One region of the Kitasatospora sp. NPDC089913 genome, then DNA from elsewhere that is predicted to be linked to it. Evidence: riboswitches for the same ligand, from Rfam matches in the RefSeq annotation. Region 1 holds a riboswitch; the other holds the start of a gene.
What was found. A riboswitch is a leader RNA that binds a small molecule or an ion and turns the genes downstream of it on or off. The one in region 1 is predicted to bind cyclic di-AMP.
Positions count from the first base shown of each region.

Region 2: it holds a riboswitch for cyclic di-AMP, as region 1 does, so the genes downstream of both, ACIPYS_RS33750 (M23 family metallopeptidase) here and ACIPYS_RS31970 (transglycosylase family protein) in region 1, are expected to answer to the same signal.

Region 1 is NZ_JBIVGI010000028.1:8,131-12,306, reverse strand. Features, by position in the region: gene ACIPYS_RS31985 (MazG family protein) at 1-96, shown strand, start outside; gene ACIPYS_RS31980 (SDR family NAD(P)-dependent oxidoreductase) at 216-707, opposite strand; gene ACIPYS_RS31975 (cytochrome P450) at 938-2,224, shown strand; cyclic di-AMP (ydaO/yuaA leader) riboswitch at 2,456-2,604, shown strand; gene ACIPYS_RS31970 (transglycosylase family protein) at 2,610-3,461, shown strand; gene eno (phosphopyruvate hydratase) at 3,814-4,176, shown strand, end outside.
Region 2 is NZ_JBIVGI010000031.1:82,838-87,013, forward strand. Features, by position in the region: gene ACIPYS_RS33735 (TetR/AcrR family transcriptional regulator) at 1-124, opposite strand, end outside; gene ACIPYS_RS33740 (alpha/beta fold hydrolase) at 257-1,084, opposite strand; gene ACIPYS_RS33745 (YiaA/YiaB family inner membrane protein) at 1,190-1,480, opposite strand; cyclic di-AMP (ydaO/yuaA leader) riboswitch at 1,726-1,896, shown strand; gene ACIPYS_RS33750 (M23 family metallopeptidase) at 1,909-2,778, shown strand; gene ACIPYS_RS33755 (hypothetical protein) at 2,866-3,879, opposite strand; gene ACIPYS_RS33760 (GNAT family N-acetyltransferase) at 3,923-4,176, shown strand, end outside.

The DNA.
Region 1 (4,176 bases):
GACGCCGGGTTCGACGTCGACGCCGCGCTGCGGTCGGCGGCGCGGGGTTACCGCGACACGGTGCGCGCCGCCGAGGGTCTGAAGCCCGCCGAGTAGCCCGCCGAGCAGCCGGGCGGCGCCGGGCGAGCGAGCAGTCCGGACCGACGGGCCCCGCCCCGACCCGGCCGACCCCGACCCGAGCGACCCGACCTGGAAGCCCCGTCCGCCCCGTGGCCTCAGGCCGCGGCGACGTCCGCCACCGGACGGCGCTGCGGCGGAACGACCTCGCCGATCGCCTCGCCGACCAGCGCGACGAGTTCGGCGAGCCGCTCCAGGTCGAGGTGGGCGGGCAGGTCGGAGAGGGAGACGATCCGCTCGCCGTCCGGCCCGGCCACGCAGAAGAGGTCGATCGGACCCAGGTGCTTCTCGGCGGTGTCGACCAGCGCGGCGACATCGCTGGGGCGGCGGACGTCGCCGCACACCCCGACGACCGGGCAGCCCGGCCGGTCGAGTTCGGTGGCGAGGTCCTCGGCGACCCCGCTCCGCTGGTCGGCGATCAGCATCCCGGCGGCGCCCGCCGCGGTGAAGCGGCGGGCGAGGCCCGCCCCCGACCCGCCGTCGAGTACCGCGATCACGATGACCGCACCGGTGACCCGCATGGCCCTGCTCCTCCCTGTGGGCGGCTCCGCACCGGCGCCCACGGACATCTTGCGGAGGATCGTAGGCACGACCGGATCCTCCGCAACAGGAATTACCCCTCAGGTGACCAGACTCACGCCTGCTCCGGCCCACCATCACCGGAACGATCACCGGAACGGGCGGAGCCGACGGGAAGAGCGGCCGGAACGGCGGCGGGAACAACGGCCGGAACAACGACGGGAACAACGACGGGAACAACGACGGGAACGGCGCCGCCCACGGTGCGGTGCCGGGGACCCGCCCGGGATACCGTCGACCCATGCCTGCTCAGCCCGCTTCCGCCCGTCCGCCCCTGTTCACCTGGGAGTTCGCCGCCGACCCGTATCCGGCGTACGCGTGGCTGCGCGAGCACGAGCCGGTGCACCGGACCACGCTGCCCAGCGGGGTGGAGGCCTGGCTGGTCACCCGGTACGCGGACGCCCGTCAGGCGCTCGCGGACAGCCGGCTCTCCAAGAACCCGGCGCACCACAGCGAGCAGGCGCACCGCACCGGCCGGGTCGGCATCCCGGGCGAGCGCCAGGCCGACCTGATGACGCACCTGCTGAACATCGACCCGCCGGACCACACCCGGCTGCGCCGTCTGGTGTCCAAGGCCTTCACCCCGCGCCGGGTGGCCGCCTTCGAGCCCCGGGTGCAGCAGCTGACGGACCGGTTGATCGACGGCTTCGCGGCGCGCGGATCCGCCGACCTCATCCACGAGTTCGCCTTCCCGCTCCCCATCTACGCGATCTGCGACCTGCTCGGTGTGCCGGCCGAGGACCAGGACGACTTCCGGGACTGGGCCGGGATGATGATCCGGCACGGCGGCGGCCAACGCGGCGGCGTGGGGCGGGCGGTGAAGCGGATGCGGGCCTACCTCGCGGAGCTGATCCACCGCAAGCGCGCGGACCTCGGGGACGACCTGATCTCGGGGCTGATCCGGGCCAGCGACCACGGTGAGCACCTCACCGAGAACGAGGCCGCGGCGATGGCCTTCATCCTGCTCTTCGCGGGCTTCGAGACGACGGTGAACCTGATCGGCAACGGCGTCTATGCGCTGCTGCGCAACCCGGGGCAGCGGTCGCTGCTCCAGGAGTCGATCGGGCGCGGCGAGAGCGCGCTGCTGGAGACCGGGATCGAGGAACTCCTGCGCTACGACGGCCCGGTGGAGCTGGCCACCTGGCGGTTCGCGACGAGTCCGCTGACCATCGGCGGGGTGGGGATCCCGGTCGGCGACCCGGTGCTGGTGGTGCTCGCCGCGGCGGACCGGGACCCGGCGCGGTTCGCGGACGAGAACACCCTCGACCTGGCCCGGGCGGACAACCCGCACCTGGGCTTCGGGCACGGCATCCACTACTGCATCGGCGCCCCGCTGGCACGCCTGGAGGGGCGGGCCGCGCTGACCACCCTGCTGTCCCGACTGCCGGACCTCCGGCTCGCCGCGGACCCGGAGGAACTGCGCTGGCGCGGTGGTCTGATCATGCGCGGACTTCGTGAACTTCCGGTGGAATTCACGCCGGGGGCGACATCGGGGGCAACCTCCGCCGACCCCTCGGCAGTTCACTGAGGGGGGCTCACGACACGCCGGCGCGGCCGCTCTGCGCGCCGCCCCCGGAGGGTATGAATCCCCATCAACCCGGACATGCCTCCTCGGTTGGTGGGCAATCCATCACGTGACGTGATTTCCGTGTGATAGCGGCGATATGAGCTTGTGATTGCTCTGAAGATCTGTCTACTCTCCGGGGAGCCCGCGGAAGCGGGTCCCGTGCGCGGAACGCCGAGTCCTGCCCGCCGCGTCACCGGAAACCGACCAGAACCCTGGGCAGGGGCGGGGGAACCAGGTCTTGCGCCGTCTCCCACGGCTTGGGGTGAAGCCGCCTCCGTGCGGCCGGGCCACCTCCCGGTCCGAACCCGACAGCTCACCTCGCAGGCGTGCGGAGAGGGACTTCCCCATGCTGTTCGTCGGAACCGGCCGTCACCGTCGCCGCACCCAGACCGAGAAGGCCATCGCCGTCGCCGGTGTCGCCGGTGTCGGACTGGCACTGCCGATCCTCAGCGCCACCGGCGCCTCTGCCGCCCCGGCCTCGACCTGGGACGCGGTCGCCCAGTGCGAGAGCGGGGGCAACTGGAGCATCAACACCGGCAACGGCTTCTACGGCGGCCTGCAGTTCACCTCCAGCACCTGGAAGGCGTTCGGCGGCACCTCCTACGCGCCGCAGGCGAACCAGGCCTCGAAGGCGGCGCAGATCACCGTCGCCGAGAAGGTGCTGGCCTCGCAGGGCCCCGGCGCCTGGCCGGTCTGCTCCAAGAAGGCCGGCCTGAGCAAGGGCGGCGCCCCGGCGGCGGTCGACGCCTCGGCGGACGCCGCGCCGGCCGCCCCGGCCGCCCCGAAGCCGCAGGCCCAGCCGCAGCAGGCGCCGAAGGCGCAGGCCCCGCTGGCCGCTGTCGAGCAGCAGGCCCCGAAGGCCGGGCCGAAGCACGCCGCGCCCAAGTCGCAGGCCCAGCAGGCCGAGGCCGAGAAGCAGGTCCCGAAGGCCGCGCCGAAGCACGCCGCGCCCAAGTCGCAGGCCCAGCAGTACGCGCCGCAGCAGACTCCGGCGGCCCCGCAGGTCCAGCAGGCCCCGAAGGTCCAGCAGCCGCAGGCCGGCCAGGGCTACACCGTCCGCTCCGGCGACACGCTCGCCGGGATCGCCACCACGCAGGGCGTGCAGGGCGGCTGGCAGGCCCTGTACGACGGCAACCGCGGCACCGTCGGCGGCGACCCGGACCTGATCATCCCCGGCCAGGTGCTCACCCTCGGCTGACGCTCCGGAGCGCGCCCACCGCCCGGAGCGCGCCCACCGCCCGTCGCGCCGCTGTCCGCCCGTCCGCCCGTCCGCCCGTCGCGCCGTCCGCCCGTCACCGGACAGGCGGGCGGGCGGGTGGACCGGCGCGCGGGCTCCCGCCCGTTCCATCCGCTTCGTCCGCCCCGGGACGTCCGAGGCCGGGCAACCAGGTGAACTACCGGTGGGTAGCACGGCCACAAGCTGAGACGTGGCCGAGGTCGACGTGGCCCGGACAGCCGGTGCGGTTAGGCTCTGGTCGTAACGACTCCGCAATCGTCCGGCCGACGGCACCCCACTGTCAGCCGCACCTGCTTCCGCTAGGAGATGCCTCGTGCCGTCCATCGATGTCGTCGTAGCCCGTGAGATTCTCGACTCGCGCGGCAACCCCACGGTCGAGGTCGAGGTCGGCCTCGACGACGGCAGCACCGGCCGTGCCGCTGTCCCGTCGGGCGCCTCCACCGGTGCCTTCGAGGCCCTGGAGCTCCGCGACGGCGACAAGAACCGCTACTTCGGCAAGGGCGTGGAGAAGGCCGTCCTGGCCGTCATCGAGCAGATCGGCCCGGAGCTGGTCGGCTACGACGCCACCGAGCAGCGCCTGATCGACCAGGCCATGCTCGACCTGGACGCCACCCCGGACAAGTCCTCGCTCGGCGCCAACGCCATCCTGGGCGTCTCGCTGGCCGTCGCGCACGCC
Region 2 (4,176 bases), on a different contig from region 1:
AGGGGGTGGCGACCTTGGCGCGGGCGGCGACGGCGGCCAGGGTGAGGGCCTCGGGACCCTGCTCGTCGATGAGGGCGAGGGCGTGGTCGACGACCTGCTCGGGGGTGAGTCCGACTCGGGGCATCGGGGGTCTCCTGGTGGGCGCGGCGGGCGTGGTGGGCGTGGTGGATCGGTGGAGGGGGCGGCGCTGGACGGCGGCGGCCGGGCGGAGGGCGCGTGCGGTCCCAGGCGATCGGGCGATCGAGCGATCGAGCGGTCAGGCGAGCTCGGCGAGGAAGCCCAGCAGGGCGTCGGCGGTGGCCTCCGGGTGGTCGGCCATCGGGTAGTGCCCGGCGCCCTCGACCATCACCTTGCGTGCCCCGAGCGCGGCGGCCTGCCGGTCGGCGACCAGCTCCGGGTCGCCGAAGTCGGGGTCCTCGGAACCCATCACCACCAGCGCCGGGCAGCGCACGGCCGAGGTCCAGCCGAGGGGCGAGGAGTCGCCGTGCACATAGCCCCGGGTGGCGGCCCGCCGGCCCGGGGTGCGCAGCGCGGAGACCAGCCCGGCCACGTACTCCTCGTGGTCGGCGGGCTTGGGGCCGGGGAAGGCGGCCCTGCGCAGGTAGAGCCCCCAGAACGCGGGCGAGCGCACCAGCAGCGCGCCCATCGCCCGGACCACCGTCCGCTGCAGGGCGGTGGGCGGCACGTTCTCGACGAAGGCGTCGATCAGGACGATCCCGGCGACCCGCTCCGGGGCGTCCCCGGCGGCTCCGACCACGCTGGCGCCGGTGTAGGAGTTGCCCGCCAGGACGGCCCGGTCGATGCCCAGGTGGTCCAGCAGGGCGAGCACGTCGCCGGCGATCGCGGCGGGGGAGTAGTCGTCCCAGTGGATCGAGGAGTCACCGAAGCCGCGCAGGTCCATGGTGATCACCCGGCGGCCGGCGGCGGTCAGCAGCGGGCGCAGGTGCCGGTACGCGGCCCGGCTGTCGAGCATCCCGGGGAGCAGGACGACGGGGGTGCCGTCGCCGCGCCCGGTGTCGTCGAAGGCGATCCGGCCACCGGGGAGGTCGAGGTAGCGGGTGGCGGGGGCGATGGTGCCGTTCATGGGAGCCTCCTCGGGCGGTCGTCGGCGAGTGCCGATAGCCATAAAGCTAAGGCTAATAGCCTTAGCCGTCAAGCCCTCCCGAGCGGCGGTCCGCGCCCGGGCCGGTCAGACTCCCTCCACCTTGAACGGGTCGTGCTCGGTCAGCAGCTTGTCCAGCCGGGCCTGGTCGACCCTGGTGACGAGATCGGTGGTCTCCTGCCGGTCCCGGACCACCTTGGCCAGGGTGAACGCCGAGGTGACCGTCCAGAGCAGGCCGACGGCGAGGAAGGCCCTGGTCCACGGCTCGACCGGCAGGTAGGCGATCCCGGCGCCGAGGGCGGTGCCGGAGAGGGCGAAGGACAGGACGGCCTGGATGTAGTAGGCGGCCGTGGTGCGTGACTGCATCGGTGCGCTCATGGCGCCCAGAATGGCCGCGCGGCTCCGGCCGCACATGAGTAGTCGTACTCAGATGGGAGCCCGTTCGTTGACGTCCTCTCACGTTCGGTAGTGTCAGGTGTCATCAAACGTCACAAATCGCCCATCGGACCGCGCAGCGTCCGATCCGTGTCCGGTCGTCATCAACGGATGGCTTGGAATCGGGGGGCTCTCGGATTAACGTTTGATAACGCAGCGCGGACCGCAACGCCGTACCCAGACGGCACCGTGCGCCGTCGCCTAATCCCGCCGGCCGGCCTCCGGGCAGGCCATGGGAGCCGGGGAACCATGTTCCTTGGGGTGAATCGGCAGGGTCGGGGCATCGCCCGGACCCAGCCGTAGGAGACCTTCCTGCTCCGAACCCGTCAGCTAACCCGGTAGGCGCGAAGGAAGGAAAGGAGCGCGCCTCCGTGGCGTCGACGCACACCCAGGCACACCCGTCCGGGTCCTCCACCGGCACCCAGCTGCTCGACCACCCCGGCCCGTTCGCCGGCCACGGTCCCTTCGGCGGCCCCGCCGACGAGAGCGCCCCGCCGGCCGCCGACACCAGCCGGCACCGGATGCCCCGTCAGACCCGCGGCACCGCGCCGCTGCTCGGCGTCACCGCCGTCGCCGCCACCCTGGGCGCGACCGGCTTCGCCTCCGCCACCCCGGCCGCCGCGCCCGCCGTGGAGACCCCCGACGAGACCCCGGTCGCGCTGTCCGCCGACCCCGGCCTCGCGCTCGCCGCCCGGATCCAGCAGCAGGCCGACAGCCAGCGCACCGCCGCCGAGGAGACCGCCAGGGTCCAGGCCGCCCAGGAGGCCGAGGCCAAGCGCGCCGCCCAGGTCGCCCAGCAGGAGCAGGCCCGGCGCACCGCCGAGGAGGCCGAGAAGGCCAAGCTCGCCGCCATCAAGCTGCCGGTCCGCGACTACCGGCTCTCCGCCCACTACGGCCAGAGCGCGCGCTACTGGGCGCACCTGCACACCGGCCTCGACTTCGCCGCCGACCAGGGCGAACCCGTCTACGCGGTCGGCCAGGGCACCATCACCTCGGCCGGCTGGGCCGGCGCCTACGGCTACCGGATCGTCGAGACCCTGCCCGACGGCACCGAGATCTGGTACTGCCACCTCTCCTCGATCATCAAGGGCTCCGGCAAGGTCCTCCCCGGCCAGCAGATCGGCAAGGTCGGCGCCACCGGCAACGTCACCGGCGCCCACCTGCACGTCGAGGTCCGCCCCGGCGGCGGAGCCCCGGTCGACCCGGAGACCTGGTTCGAGCAGCGCGGCGTCACCCCCTGACGCCGTCTTCCTGACCCGGCTCCCCCGAGCACGACGAGGGGCCCCGGCCGCACGGCGGCTCCAGGGGCCCCTCGCCGTGTTCCGCGCCTACTCCGGCGCCCGCTCGTCGCCGTCCGTGTCCGCGTCCGGGGCCGCGTACCCGTCGCCGTCCGTGTCCGCGTACCCGTCCGCCGGTTCGTCGCCGTCCGTCTCCGTGAACCCGTCGCCGTCCGCCCGCTCCTCCGCCCAGGCCGCGTCCAGCCCGGCCAGATAGGCGTCGATCTCCGCTGGCCCCGGCTCCGGCGCCAGCTCCGGGAACTCCGCCACCAGCAGCTCCGGCAGCCCCGGCACCGTCCAGGTCCCGGCCAGCTCCAGCGCCGCCAGCGCCGCGGCCTCCTCGAACGCCCCGAAGTCCCCGGCCAGCTCCTCCGGCATCGGCCGGCCCAGCGCCGTCAGCTCGGCCAGGTTCCGGTAGCTGCGCCGCATCAGCCCCTGCTCCAGCAGCCGCCGCGCGCCGTCCGTGGCCATCCCGACCGCCAGCGTCCGGCCGCCGGCCTCCCAGCCCCCGTCGTCCACCGGGTCCAGCACGCCGTCCGCCTCCAGCGCCGCGAACGACGCCAGCCGCTCCTCCTCCGGCAGCCCCCGGAACCCCTCCAGCCAGGCCCGCACCGCCTCCCCGTCGGCGGTGTCCACCCCGGCCGCGCGCAGCAGCAGCGTGTACAGCCGGGGCCAGGTCACCAGGTCGGCCCGGCGCAGCAGTCCGGCCGCCACCTCGCCCTGCCACTCGGCCTCCGCGTGCAGCCGCTCCTGCCGCTTGGCGTTCAGCCGCTTCGCCGCCCGCCGGTGGTCGATCAGCAGCCGCACCGCCGCGCCGTACGCCAGCGGGTCCTGCCCCGGCTCCGGCTGGACGTACAGGTACAGGCGCTCGTACAACAGGTGCTCCACCGCGGCGGAGGTGAGTTCGGGCCAGCCGTCGTGCATCCTGCCCTCGCCCAGCTCCAGCAGCGCCAGCACCGCCCGCAGCGGGCTCTCGGCGACCGGCTCGCGGCCCTCCGCCTCCGCCCAGGCGAGCAGCTCGGCGGCCTTGGTGCGCGGGGCGAGCCGCAGGTCTTCGTCTTCCATAACCACGAACCGTAACCGCTGGTCGCGGGTAGGGTCGGGAGCCATGGTCCCCGTTCGACTCACCGGTGCCCGGCTTGCCGTGCGCGAGTTCCACCACACCCCCGAGGACGTGGCCGCGCTGCACGCCGTGTTCGGCGACCCGGAGGCCACCCGCTACCTCCCGTTCGCCCCGCGCGACCTCGAGACCTGTGCCGACCAGGTCGCCCAGTTCGTCGAGGAGGCCGAGAAGGAGCACCGGGAGGTCTACCGGCTCGCCGTCACCCGCCTTTCCGACGCCGACGACCCGGCCCGCGCCGT